DNA from 4 places in the Cupriavidus sp. SK-4 genome. Region 4 is predicted to be linked to each of the others. Evidence: predicted binding sites of a transcription regulator. Region 4 holds the regulator's gene; each other region holds the start of a gene.

Region 1 (3,204 bases), on a different contig from region 4:
GCGCAGCAGGTATTGGAGCTTGTGGTTGTCCATCATGCGGGCCCGTATCAGATGTGCTTGACGGCTTCCGGCATCGGGAAGAACGTCGGATGGCGGTAGACCTTGCTGTTGGCCGGCTCGAACAGCGGGCCCTTGTCGCCGGGGCTGCTGGCGACGACATCACCGGCCTTCACCACCCAGACGCTGACGCCCTCGTTGCGGCGCGTATAGACGTCACGCGCGTTGTTGATCGCCATTTCGCCGTCGGGCGCGTGCAGGCTGCCCACGTGCTTGTGGGCTAGGCCGTGCTGGCTGCGGATAAAGATCTCCCAAAGCGGCCACTCTTTCATGGCAACCTCCTGTGTCATTGCGTTGGATGGATGGCGGTGCCGGGCGCCGCGGCGTCAGGCGGCGGCGCGCTGGGCCTGCTTGTCGGCGTGGGTCACCAGGGCGTCGCGGAACCACGCGCCCTCTTCCCAGGCCTTGACGCGGGTGCGCAGGCGGTCGCGGTTGCAGGGGCCGTTGCCCTGGATGACGTTGTAGAACTCGGACCAGTCGATCTCGCCGAAGTCATAGTGGCCGCGCTCCTCGTTCCACTTCAGCTCGGGATCGGGAATGGTCAAACCCAGGTACTCGGCCTGCGGCACGGTCTGGTCGACCATCTTCTGGCGCAGCTCGTCATTGGAGAACAGCTTGATGCGCCATTGCATGGATTGCGCGCTGTTGGGCGAATCGCCGTCGGACGGGCCGAACATCATCAGCGCCGGCCACCACCAGCGGTTGAGCGCGTCCTGCGCCATCTGCTTCTGCTCGGGGGTGCCGTTGCACAGTGACAGCAGGATGTCGTAGCCCTGGCGCTGGTGGAACGACTCTTCCTTGCACACGCGCACCATGGCGCGCGCATACGGGCCGAACGAACAGCGGCACAGCGGCACCTGGTTGATGATGGCCGAGCCGTCGACCAGCCAGCCGATCATGCCGATATCGGCCCAGCTCAGCGTCGGGTAGTTGAAGATGCTGGAATACTTGGCCTTGCCGGTGTGCAGGTCGCCCAGCATCTGGTCGCGCGACACGCCCAGCGTCTCGGCCGCGCTGTAGAGATACAGGCCATGGCCAGCCTCGTCCTGGATCTTGGCCAGCAAGACTGCCTTGCGCTCCAGCGTCGGCGCGCGGGTGACCCAGTTGCCTTCCGGCAGCTGGCCCACGATCTCCGAATGCGCATGCTGCGAGATCTGGCGGACCAGGGTCTTGCGATAGGCCTCGGGCATCCAGTCCTTGGCCTCGATCTTGATCCCGGCATCGACGCGCGCCTGGAACTCGCGTTCCTGCGGCTCCATTTCTTCCATGGCGCGAAGCCTCGTCGCTCCTGTCTCCACCAGCTGTGCGTACATCCTTTGCTCCGCTCTTGGTTGCTCTGAATCGGGGTCTTGACCTGCATCAACATCGTCAGTTGCAACGGATGGTAGTGATACACTTTGATTCAATCAATCTGCATTTGTGTATCACTTCAGGGAGCAGGCCGATGGCGACGCCAGGCACAGATCCGGTTTCTCCCCGCGTGGCGCGGCTGGCACGCGGGCTGAAGCTGGGCGCCAATTCCATGCTGCTGACCTTGTTCGGCGATGTGGTGGCGCCGCGGCCGCAGGCAATCTGGCTGGGCAGCCTGATCCGGCTGGCGGCGCCGTTCGGCATCAATGACCGGCTGGTGCGAACCGCCACCTTCCGCCTGACCGCCGACGACTGGCTGGCCGCGACCAGGATCGGGCGGCGCAGCTACTACGGGCTGTCAGAAGCCGGTTTGCAGCGTGTACTGCACGCCGGCAAGCGCATCTATGCGGGCGAGGCATCCGAATGGGATGGCCGCTGGACCCTGGTGATGGTGCGCGGTGACGTACGCGCCACGGTCCGGCAGAAGCTGAAGCGGGAATTGCTGTGGGAGGGCTTCGGCGCCATTGCGCCAGGGGTGATGGCCCACCCCAATGCAGACCTCGCCTCGCTGCGCGAAATCGTCCAGGCCGCACGCGCGCAGGACGATGTGGCGGTGATGGAGGCGAGCAGCCTTGAGGCGTTTTCCATCCGGCCACTGCAGGCGCTGATGCACCAGACCTTCAAGCTCGGCGACGTGGCCGCTGCCTGGCAGGCACTGCTGCGCCGCTTTACGCCGCTGGCCGAAGAGGCCGCCGGGCTTGCTCCGGCCGATGCCTTCTTCGTGCGGACGCTGCTGGTGCACGAATACCGGCGCGTGCTGCTGCGCGACCCCAACCTGCCCGAAGCGATGCTGCCGCAGGACTGGCCCGGCCGCACCGCGCGCGGCTTGTGCCACACCCTGTATGGGGCACTGCTCGACGCCAGCGAAGACTACCTGCACCGCGTGGTGGAAGCGGCGGACGGTTCGCTGCAGGATGCCAACCGGAGCCTGCGCCTGCGCTTTGGGGCCGGCGCGCAGGCGGCCGATGGCAATTAGCCGGGCATCGGGGGAATCCGGCGCACGGACTCACCCGTCCTTGAAGAGGAAGCTGTAGGCATTCAGTGCCGGTACCCCGCCCAGGTGTGCGAAGAGGACTCTCGATCCTTGCGGAAACTCGCCGCGACGGACCATGTCGATCATGCCCTGCATGGACTTGCCCTCGTAGACCGGGTCGGTCATCATGCCCTCCAGCCGAGCGCTGAGGCGGATGGCTTCCAGGGTGCCCGCCGAAGGCAGGCCGTATTCGGGGCCGCCATAGCGGGTGTCCAGCACCACGTCCGCTTCAGTGATGTCGCGGCCGAGGTCGACCAGCTCCGCGGTATGGCGTGCGATGCGCAGGATCTGCGCGCGCGTCGGTTCCGGCTTCGCCGAGGCATCAATGCCGATGACCCGGTCCGCGCGACCGTCGGCAGCGAATCCCACCACCATGCCCGCCTGGGTGCTGCCGGTGACCGAGCAGACGACGATGTAGTCGAACCTGAAGCCGAGTCCGGCTTCCTGCTCCCGCACTTCCTCCGCGAACCCTACATAACCGAGACCGCCGAGCGGATGCTCCGAGCAGCCTGCCGGAATCGGGTAGGGCTTGCCGCCCGCCTTGCGCACGCTCTCCATGGCTTCTTCCCAGCTGGGGCGAATACCGATGTCGAACCCTTCGCTGGCCAGGCGCACGTCGGCCCCCATGATGCGCGACATCTGGATGTTGCCCACGCGGTCATAGACCGCGTCGGAGTAGTTGACCCAGTTCTCCTGCACCAGCA
Region 2 (3,204 bases), on a different contig from region 4:
ACATTGCGCGGGCTTTTTTTCGTCCGTACCGCCTGCGCGGCCGCTACACCACGCGCGAGTACCGCGCCCGCGGCACGAAGCGTACCGGCTGCGCGCCATCGTTGGCGGCAGCGGCCCGGGCACCAGTGTCCGCTGGCCGCGCGGCATCCTCGCGCAGGTAGCGGTCGAACACCATCGCCACACGCCGTACCAGCAGCCGGCCCAGCGGCGTCACGGTGATGCGTTCCGGCGCGCATTGCACCAGCCCGTCCGCGCCGAGTGCGGCGAGGTCGGCCAGCTCCGGCGCAAAGGCCGTGCTGAAGCAGATGCCGTGGCGCGCTTCCAGCGCCGGGATATCGAGCATCCCATTGCACATCAGGTCGCCGATGATCTCGCGCCGCAGGTGGTCGTCGGCGTTCATCTCCACGCCGCGCGCCAGCGGCAGGCGGCCGTGGTCGAGCGCGCCGTAGTACTCGTCCAGCGTGCGCGCGTTCTGCACGTAGCGCCCCGCGATCGCGCCGATCGCGGAAATGCCGAGCCCGACCTGGTCGTAGCCGGCATGCGTGGAGTAGCCCTGGAAGTTGCGCTGCAGCCGTCCTTCGCGCTGGGCCACGGCGAGATCGTCGTCGGGCAGCGCGAAATGGTCCATGCCGATATAGACGTAGCCCTCGGCGGTCAGCCGCTCGATGGTGGAGACCAGGATGTCGAGCTTCTCGCCGGCGGGCGGCAAGGCGTTTTCATCGATGCGGCGTTGCGGCTTGAACACATGCGGCAGGTGCGCGTAGCTATAGACCGAGAGCCGGTCGGGACGCAGCGCCAGCACCTGCTCGATGGTGCGGCCAAAGCGCGCCGCGGTCTGGTGCGGCAGGCCGTAGATCAGGTCCAGGCTGACCGAGCGGAAACCCAGCGTGCGCGCGGCATCCACCACGGCGCGGGTCTCTTCGAAGGGCTGGATGCGATGGATGGCCTGCTGGACCTCGGGATCGAAATCCTGCACGCCCAGGCTGACGCGGTTGAAGCCCAGCTCGGCCAGCAGCGCCATGCGGGCGTGGTCGACGCGGCGCGGATCGATCTCGATCGAATGCTCGCCCTCGGCCGCCAGTTCGAAATGCTCATGCAGCAGCGCCATCACGCGGCGCATCTCGTCGGGGTCGAGGAAGGTCGGCGTGCCCCCGCCCCAGTGCGACTGCAGCACCTGGCGGCGCGGCCCGAGCCGGTCTGCCACCAGCGCCATCTCGCGGCCCAGGTAGCTGACGTAGCGGGCGCTGCGGCCGTGGTCGCGCGTGATGATCTTGTTGCAGCCGCAGTAGTAGCAGATGTTCTCGCAGAACGGGATATGCAGGTACAGCGACAGCGGCGCCGGCGCGTCGGACCGGCAGGCGGCCAGTGCGTCGTGGTACAGCGACAGGTCGGGGCCGCTGCGGAAGCGGTCGGCCGTCGGGTACGAGGTATAGCGCGGGCCGTTGCCGTCGATGCGGCCGGCCAGCGCGCGGAAGTCGGACAGCGCGCGGCGGTCGGGCGCAGGGGAAGTCATGGCAGACGGGATCATTGGGGGCGCGGGGGTATGGGTGTATGACGGCCCATCGTAGGGCCGCACCGCCGCTGGCGCGTTGACCGCCGTCAACCGCGGGCATTGGACCTGTGGGCGGCAGGCGTCACATTGGTGTCATGTGTGGCGGATACGCTGCGCGCCACCGCCGGCCCGCGCGTCACCTGCCCCTGCAATGCCAACTCCCGACCAGACACCAACGCATCCGCCGTACCCACCGCTGCGCAGCCACCTGGCAGCACCGGCCCGGCACCGGCGCCGCCTGCTTGCCGCCGCCGGCGCGGCCCTGGCCCTGCCCGCCTGGCCAGCGCTGTCGCAGACGCAGGCGCGCCGCACGGTCGTGGTCGGCCACCTGCTCGACCGCGGCGGCGCGCAAGCCGACCTTGCGCGCGACTACCTGGCCGGGGCCAAGGTCATGTTCGATGCTGTCAACGCCGGCAACGGCCCGGTGGGCATCGCGCACGTGGTCCGTGACGCCGATCCCGACCCGCGCCGCGCGCTGGCGCAGGCGGTGTCGCTGGCCGATACCGAACGCGCCGAGCTGCTGTTCGGCCCGGGCGACCGGCTGTTGCCGGCGCTGGCGGCATCGGCCGAGCTGGGCCGGCGCGGCGTGCAGATCGTGGCGCCGCTGTCGGGCCTTGGGCTGACGGCCGACAACGTCTGGTTCACCCGCGCCGACTACCAGGCCGAACTGGACGCGGCGGTACGCCAGCTGCGCAGCTATGGCCTGACCAGCATCGCGCTGGCCCTGGCGCCGGACTTCGCCGCCCCGTCGCTGGCACGGCTTGAGGCGCAGACCGGGACGCGCGCGGTGCCGCTCGACGCCAATCCCGATGCCGCCGCCCGGCGCATCGCCGCCACCCGCCCGGGCGCGGTGATCGTGGCGGGCGATACCCTTGCCTACGCCGGCCTGGGCCGCGCGCTGGCGGTGCAGGGCTGGTACGGTTTCCTGGTCGGGCTGTCGTCGGTCAGCGCCACCGCCGCGCGCGAGATCCTGGGCGCTGGCTACAACGGCGGCATGGTGCTGACCCAAATCGCGCCCGGGCCGCAACAGGCCACGCTGCGGGTGGTGAAGGAACACGTGGCGCGCATGAAGCAATACCTGGATGAGCCGCCGTCGCCGGCCACGCTGGCCGGCTATATCGGCGCGGCGTGGCTGGCGCGCGCGCTGGCCGGCCTGCGCGGCAGCGGCGCGGCCGAGATGCGGCGGGCGCTGCAGGGGCGCGTGGACGTGGGCGACTTTGCGCTCGACTTCACGCACGGGCAGCGCGGCTCGCAGTACGTCACGCTGGCGGCGTCAGCCGCGCGGTAAGGACAGGCGCGCGCGCAGGCCGCCTTCGGGGCGGTTGCTCAGGGTCAGCTCGCCGCCATGGCGCGCGGCAATGTCGGCCGCGATCGACAACCCCATGCCGACCCCGCCGGTGGCACGGCTGCGCGAGGATTCTACGCGGTAGAACGGCTCGAGCAGCACAGCCGCCATACTAGGTATGCCCGCACCCGGCGTCCCGTCAGCCTGGTAGGCCTTTGTTTCGGGACTGTAGCGCCCCGTTCAGCCCGGGGCCGTCTTGCCGCCGGTTCCCAGCAGCGCCTTGAGCGCGCCGAGCCGGTCCTTGGGGCTCATCGCCGGGGTTTCATCGACTGGCGCAGGCGCTTCCTCCAGCTTCATCTCGCCGATA
Region 3 (3,204 bases), on a different contig from region 4:
GACTACACCATGATGGCCGAGTTCCTGCCCTCGGACCGGCGCGGTCGCTGGCTGGTCCTGCTGGAGTCGTTCTGGGCCGTCGGCACGATCCTGCTTGCCATTCTTGCGCTGATCGCGGTGTCGCGAGGCAATGATGCCTGGCGGCTGATCTTCCTCGTCACGGGCATCCCCGCCCTGGTCGGCGTGGTCTTCCGTTTCTTTGTTCCCGAGTCTCCGCTCTACCTGAATAAATCAGGGCGCTCGGCCGAGGCGCGCGCGGTGCTGCAGCGTGTCGCCACCGCCAATCGCGTGTCCGTGGAAATCGGCAACCTGGAGCCGCAGCCGATGGAGCGCAAGTCGGTCTTTGCGCTGTTCGCGCGCGGATGCCGGCGCCGCACCATCTGCCTGCTTGCCGCCTGGGCGCTTATCTCGATCGCCTACTACGGCGTCTTCGTCTATCTGCCGGTCAAGCTGGCGGGCCAGGGCTTTGGCTTCATGCGTGGCCAGGTCTTCCTGATCGTGCTCGCGCTGGTGCAGCTTCCCGGGTTCGCGCTGGCCGCGCACGGCGTCGAACGCTGGGGCCGCAAGCCGACCCTGATCGGCTTCCTGCTGCTCAGCGCGGCAGGCTGCATGCTCTACAGCCTGGGTACGTCCACCGCGCTTATCGTCGGCTCGACCCTGCTGATGAGTTTCTCGCTCCTCGGTACCTGGGGCGCCCTCTACGCCTTCACGCCCGAGGTGTACCCGACCGACCTGCGGGCCAGCGGGATGGGCACTGCCGGTGCGATGGCACGCTTTGGCGGCCTGTTCGCGCCGTCCATCATTGCGCCGATCATGGCCAGCCAGTTCACCCTCGCCCTGGCGCTGCTTTCGTCATTTCTTGCCGTGGCGGCGATCGCCATCTACATGGTGGATATCGAGTCGAAGAACCGCGCGCTCGACTAGCGCAAGGCACCGCCGGCCGCTCCCGGCGGTTCAGGGAGCCCGCCGGCGGCGCTGGCGTGGGCGGGTCCCGAAAGCGAAGCCACGGGCAGGGCGGCCCGCTTCCATTACAATCCGGCTGCAACGGCGCGGCGCGCTGGTCGACCCGATCTCGCCGCCCGCTTCACCTGCTTGTCCCTATCCCGCCGAGCCCTCGCCGCCAGCCATGAAACAAGATCCGCGCTTTCCCAACCTGTTCATCCTCGACCACCCGCTGATCCAGCACAAGCTCTCGCACATGCGCGACAAGGAAACGTCGACGCGCACCTTCCGCGAGCTGCTGCGCGAGATCACGCTGCTGATGGGCTATGAGATCACCCGCAACCTGCCGCTGACCACGCGCCGCATCGAGACGCCGCTGGTGGAGCTGGACGCGCCGGTGATCGCCGGCAAGAAGCTGACCATCGTGCCGGTGCTGCGCGCGGGCGTGGGCATGAGCGACGGCCTGGTCGAGCTGATCCCGTCGGCGCGCATCGGCCATATCGGCGTGTACCGCGACGAGCAGCACCGCCCGGTGGAATACCTGGTGCGCCTGCCCGACGTGGAGGACCGCAGCTTCATCCTGTGCGACCCGATGGTCGCCACGGGCTATTCGGCTGCGCATGCCGTGGATGTGCTCAAGCGGCGCGGCGTGAAGGACGAGGCCATCACCTTCGTTGCGCTGGTGGCGGCGCCCGAGGGCGTGGAAGTGTTCCAGAAGGCGCATCCGAACGTGCAACTGTTCGTGGCCTCGCTCGACAGCCATCTCGACGAGCACGCCTACATCGTGCCGGGCCTGGGCGATGCGGGCGACCGCCTGTTCGGCACCAAGAACTGAGTCGGGCGGCGGCGGGCTGGCTTGCGCTTGACCGGCCTCAATAGTCCGCGCCACAGGGCTCCCTACACTGGCGGCAGGCGCCGGCGAGACCTCGCCGGCAGCCATCGCCAACGCAAAGGGAGCCAAGCATGGAAGCCTTCAAGATCCTGTTCAGTACCAGCACCGGCCTGATGAGCCTGGGCGTGATCGTCTTCATCATCGGCATGGGGTGGTTCTTTGCGCGGATGTTCGCGCGCAAGATGCGCGAGGATGCGGCAGCGGCCAAGGCGCAGCAACAAGCGCAGCGCCGCTAAGAGAAAGGGCCGCATCGCGCGGCCCGCTTTCCGTCAGTCCGGGTCTTTACTTCTTCTTGCCCAGCAAGCTGCCCAGCACACCACGGATCAGTTCGCGCCCCACCTGCGACCCCACCGTGCGCGCGGCCGACTTGGCCATCGACTCCAGGATCGAATCGCCGCGGCCGGTCTTGCCGGTGCCCTTGGTCAGGGTGCCGAAGATGTCGCCGGCCGTGCCGAGCCAGCCACCGTCCTGCTCACCCGCTGGCTGCCCCGCCGGCACGCCGCCAGCGCCCTTGCCGTTGCCATTGCCGACCGTCGCCACGCTGCCGCGCAGCTTTTCATAAGCGGATTCCCGGTCCACGGTCTTCTCGTAGGTGCCCGCCACCAGCGAGCTGGCGATCAGCTGCTTGCGCTCTTCCTCCGTCGCCGGGCCGATGCGGCTGCCCGGTGCCAGCACCCAGGCGCGCTCGGTCACGCAGGGCGTGCCCTTGGCGTCCAGGAACGACACCAGGGCCTCGCCCACGCCCAGTTCGCTGATCGCGGTTTCCAGGTCCAGCTTGGGGTTGGCGCGCATGGTGGTGGCCGCCACCTTGACCGCCTTCTGGTCGCGCGGGGTAAAGGCGCGCAGCGCATGCTGCACGCGGTTGCCCAGCTGGCCCAGCACGGTGTCGGGAATGTCGATCGGGTTCTGCGTGACGAAGTACACGCCCACGCCCTTGGAACGCACCAGCCGCACCACCTGCTCGATCTTGTCAAGCAGCGCCTTGGGCGCATCGTTGAACAGCAGGTGGGCCTCGTCGAAGAAGAAAACCAGCTTGGGCTTGTCCAGGTCGCCGGCCTCGGGCAGCTTCTCGAACAGCTCGGACAGCATCCACAGCAGGAAGGTCGCGTACAGCCGCGGCGCGTTCATCAGCTTGTCGGCGGCCAGGATATTGACCACGCCCTGGCCCTTCTCGGTCTGGATGAAGTCTTCCAGGTTCAGCATCGGCTCGCCGAAGAAGACGTCCCCGCCCTGCGATTCCAGCGCGATCAGCCCGCGCTGGATGGCGCCGATCGAGGCGGCCGAGATATTGCCGTACTCGGTGGTGAACTGGCCGGCGTTGTCGCCGACGTACTGCAGCATGGCGCGCAGGTCCTTGGCGTCGAGCAGCA
Region 4 (3,204 bases):
GACGCCTGCGACCAGGTCATGGACAAGATGGACTATCCGCGCGGCCTGATCCGGTACACCTCGGAAAACGCGATGCGCAAGGCCTTGTCGGCGGCGGCATCGCGCAAGCGCCTGCTACGTCCGCGCATCATCATCTATTCCGTGATCTGGGTGGTGCTGCTGGCCGGCTTCATGGCTTCGATCGCGCTGCGCACGCCGCTGAAGGTCGACATCATCCGCGACCGTGGTGCGCTGGGCCGTGAAGTGGAAGGCCGCTGGATCGAGAACGTCTATCGCCTGCAGCTGATCAACACGACCGAAGCGCCGATGCAGATCAGCGTGCGCGCCGACAGCGACGAGCTGAAGGACCTGACGGTGGAATACGACAAGCAGGCCGAATCGCTGGCGCCGACGTCCAACCGGTTGCTGCCGATCCGGATCCGCGTGCCGATCGAGGCCGCGGCGCAGGGCACGCACAAGATCAACGTGACAGTGACGAGCGAAGGCACGGAGCGGGGGCATGCCGAAATCCGGCAATCCACCAGTTTCATCGTTCCGCGCGATTTGTGAGGCTAGTGTCCTATTCCATGGCAAGGTATTTGCGGAACAGGGCACTAGGCAGGCGCGGACGTAGTCGTCAAGATAAAGGGGGCAAGATGAGTCAGCAAGGCAATCCGTGGTGGAAGGAGCCGTGGCCGTGGCTGTTGATGAGCGGCCCGCTGGTGGCGATGGTGGCGTGCGGCGTGACGATCTGGCTGGCGTCCACGCATCCGGACATGCCGGTACAGGGTGCAACGCGTCATGGCCTGGTGGTGGAGAAGGCCGATGCCACGCCGCCCAAGGCTGCCGCAGCGAGGCAGCCATGAGGTTGCGCTGGCTGATGTGGGTACTCTGGCCGGCGTTCCTGATGGCTGGCTTTGCGACCGCGACGGTGTTTTCGGTGGTGGACCCCGGTGATCTGAACTTCTTCGGCCAGCCGATCGAAGCGTCCCGCGAATCGGTCTACACCATCGGCTTCCTGATGGCCTGGGTGTTCTGCGCGTTGTCCAGCGGACTGACGCTCTACACCATGCCGACGCGGCTCAGCGATACCGACGAACTGGAATGAGCGGACTGGCGTGAAGTCTGCGCTGCCATGGCCGGATGCGGCACTGGCAGCGCCTTGGCCGCCTAGCAGGAGCGGCTGTAGAGTTGCTTGATGCCTTCGATATCCACCAGCTTGACGTGGCGCTGGCGAATCTGGATCAGGCCGGCTTCGGCAAAGCGGGAGAACAGGCGGCTGACGGTTTCGAGCTTCAGGCCCAGGTAGCTGCCGATCTCTTCGCGGCTCATGCGCATCACGAACTCGGACGCCGAATAGCCGCGCGCCGACAGGCGCTCAGAGAGGTTGATCAGGAAGGCGGCGAGGCGTTCCTCGGCGCGCATTGAGCCCAGCGTGACCAGCATCAGCTGGTCGTGCGTGATTTCCTTGCCCATCAGGCGCAGGAACTGCTGCTGCAGCGATGGCAGGTCTGCCGAGAGGGACTGCAATTCGCTCATGCGGACCACGCAGACTTCGGTATCTTCCAGCGCGGCGGCATCGGAGGCATGCTGCATCTCGCCCAGCCCGTCGAGACCGACGATTTCGCCGGGCAGGTGGAAGCCGGTAATCTGCGAGCGGCCGTCTTCGGTGGTGACGTGGGTCTTGAGCGTGCCAAAGCGCACGGCATAGACCGCGGTGAGCGGATCGCCCATGCGATACAGGGTTTCACCCTTGTGCACACGGATGCGTTCCTGCACCAGCGTGTCCATCTTGGCGAGGTCTTGCTGCGACATGCCGACCGGAAGGCACAGCTGCCCCATGGCACAGGTGGAGCAGCGGGGCGACATCTCGGTAACGGGAATGGAGGTGAGCAATTGGAACCTGCTAGAAATGGCAGCGTGGGCGCGATTAGGACATTTTACCGTGCGATGTGATGTGGTAGGGAGTAAGAATTGACATTTGGCGTGCTGATCAGCGTTTTTCTGCTGGCCTTGCTTGGCGGGGTCCACTGCGCCGCCATGTGCGGCGGCGTGGCACTGGCCGTGGAGCAACGCCGCGGCGCGACGGCGACGATCAGTCTGGTACCCAACCGCGCCGCCTGGCTGGGCGAGTTGCTGACCATGCACGTGGGCCGGATCTCGACCTATATGCTGCTTGGCGCCGCGCTCGGCGCGGTCGGTGCCTCGGCGTGGAAGCAGGACTACCTGCCGGTGCAGCGCTGGCTGTTTGGCGCGGGGAGCGTCATGCTGCTGTGGTCGGGCTGGCGGTTGCTGCGCGGCAACACTTTTACCGTCGACTGGCTGGAGCGGCTGGCGGCGCGCGCCAGCACCACGGTGGCGCGGCGGCTGGGTGGCCTGGCAGGCAGCATGCCGGCCTTTGTGCGGGCGCGCGGCGGCCTGGCGCAGCGCTATGGCGTGGGCCTGGCGTGGGGCCTGGTGCCGTGCGGCATGGTCTATGGGGCGCTTACGCTGGCGCTGCTGGCGGGCAACGCGGCGTCCGGGGCACTCGTGATGGGCGTGTTCGGGCTCGGCACACTGCCTAACCTGCTGGTGCTTTCCGGCCTGTCGGGCTACTTGCGCACGCTGTCGCGACGTCCCGGCGTGCGCCTGGGGGCCGGCCTGGCGGTGATGGCGTTCGGCGGTCTCGGCATTGCGCGAGCGGTGCTGCTGCCACATTCGCTGGCCGAGCATGGATTCTGCCTGGTGTTCTGAGGCGCCGGCGCCGCCCGGGCAACGGATGATGGTTGCAGGCGGGGGCGGGAATGCCATACAATCGCCAACATTGCGGTATCGCGCGGTGTAATATGAGCCGCGGTAAGCAGCGGGCGAGCAGCGCCAGGCGGCCTTCATACCAGAAGGCGCGTTCAGGGCAGGGGAAGCGGAAGGTTTTCGATGCCCGTCCCGTCCCCACAGTCCATCCGGTTCAAAAGATCTGGTTCAAAAGTCCGGCTGGCACTGCGGTGTTGGCGATGCCGGCCTTGCTCCCGATACCCGTTTTTCTTGCGTCCGAGGCCTTCAGTTCGCTGACAGTGACGTCCGATATGTGCGGATGCGCTACGCAAGAGGTTCGCTGGCCGGCCCATAACGGCATGCGAACGATCTCCTGCCGGAACGCCCGGCAACTCGATGCAAAGATAGGGAAGCGCACGGCCTTGGATGCAGCAGGTATCCGGCTAGCTGCGCAATGAGATGGCGGTGGCTTTC

The links. The regulator FNR, encoded in region 4, switches genes on or off when oxygen is low (the NO sensors DNR and NnrR bind a similar motif). The targets are predictions, from matches to a motif close to TTGATNNNNATCAA.
Region 1: the regulator FNR is predicted to act here: its motif matches at 1,407-1,420, upstream of paaA (1,2-phenylacetyl-CoA epoxidase subunit PaaA).
Region 2: the regulator FNR is predicted to act here: its motif matches at 1,590-1,603, upstream of hemN (oxygen-independent coproporphyrinogen III oxidase).
Region 3: the regulator FNR is predicted to act here: its motif matches at 1,805-1,818, upstream of CF68_RS36375 (DUF3149 domain-containing protein).

The regions. Positions count from the first base shown of each region.
Region 1 is NZ_JFJW01000051.1:68,591-71,794, forward strand. It holds gene paaC (1,2-phenylacetyl-CoA epoxidase subunit PaaC) at 1-36, opposite strand, end outside; gene paaB (1,2-phenylacetyl-CoA epoxidase subunit PaaB) at 48-329, opposite strand; gene paaA (1,2-phenylacetyl-CoA epoxidase subunit PaaA) at 384-1,370, opposite strand; gene paaX (phenylacetic acid degradation operon negative regulatory protein PaaX) at 1,502-2,443, shown strand; gene CF68_RS10165 (1-aminocyclopropane-1-carboxylate deaminase) at 2,474-3,204, opposite strand, start outside.
Region 2 is NZ_JFJW01000087.1:348-3,551, forward strand. It holds gene hemN (oxygen-independent coproporphyrinogen III oxidase) at 44-1,528, opposite strand; gene CF68_RS18530 (ABC transporter substrate-binding protein) at 1,704-2,840, shown strand; partial or broken gene CF68_RS18535 (ATP-binding protein) at 2,826-3,026, opposite strand; gene CF68_RS18540 (UvrD-helicase domain-containing protein) at 3,078-3,204, opposite strand, start outside.
Region 3 is NZ_JFJW01000095.1:9,475-12,678, forward strand. It holds gene CF68_RS20370 (MFS transporter) at 1-924, shown strand, start outside; gene upp (uracil phosphoribosyltransferase) at 1,127-1,777, shown strand; gene CF68_RS36375 (DUF3149 domain-containing protein) at 1,906-2,070, shown strand; gene CF68_RS20380 (helicase HerA-like C-terminal domain-containing protein) at 2,117-3,204, opposite strand, start outside.
Region 4 is NZ_JFJW01000020.1:68,622-71,825, forward strand. It holds partial or broken gene CF68_RS38030 (4Fe-4S dicluster domain-containing protein) at 1-549, shown strand, start outside; gene CF68_RS04730 (membrane protein) at 636-845, shown strand; gene CF68_RS04735 (hypothetical protein) at 842-1,087, shown strand; gene fnr (fumarate/nitrate reduction transcriptional regulator Fnr) at 1,150-1,875, opposite strand; gene CF68_RS04745 (sulfite exporter TauE/SafE family protein) at 1,954-2,712, shown strand.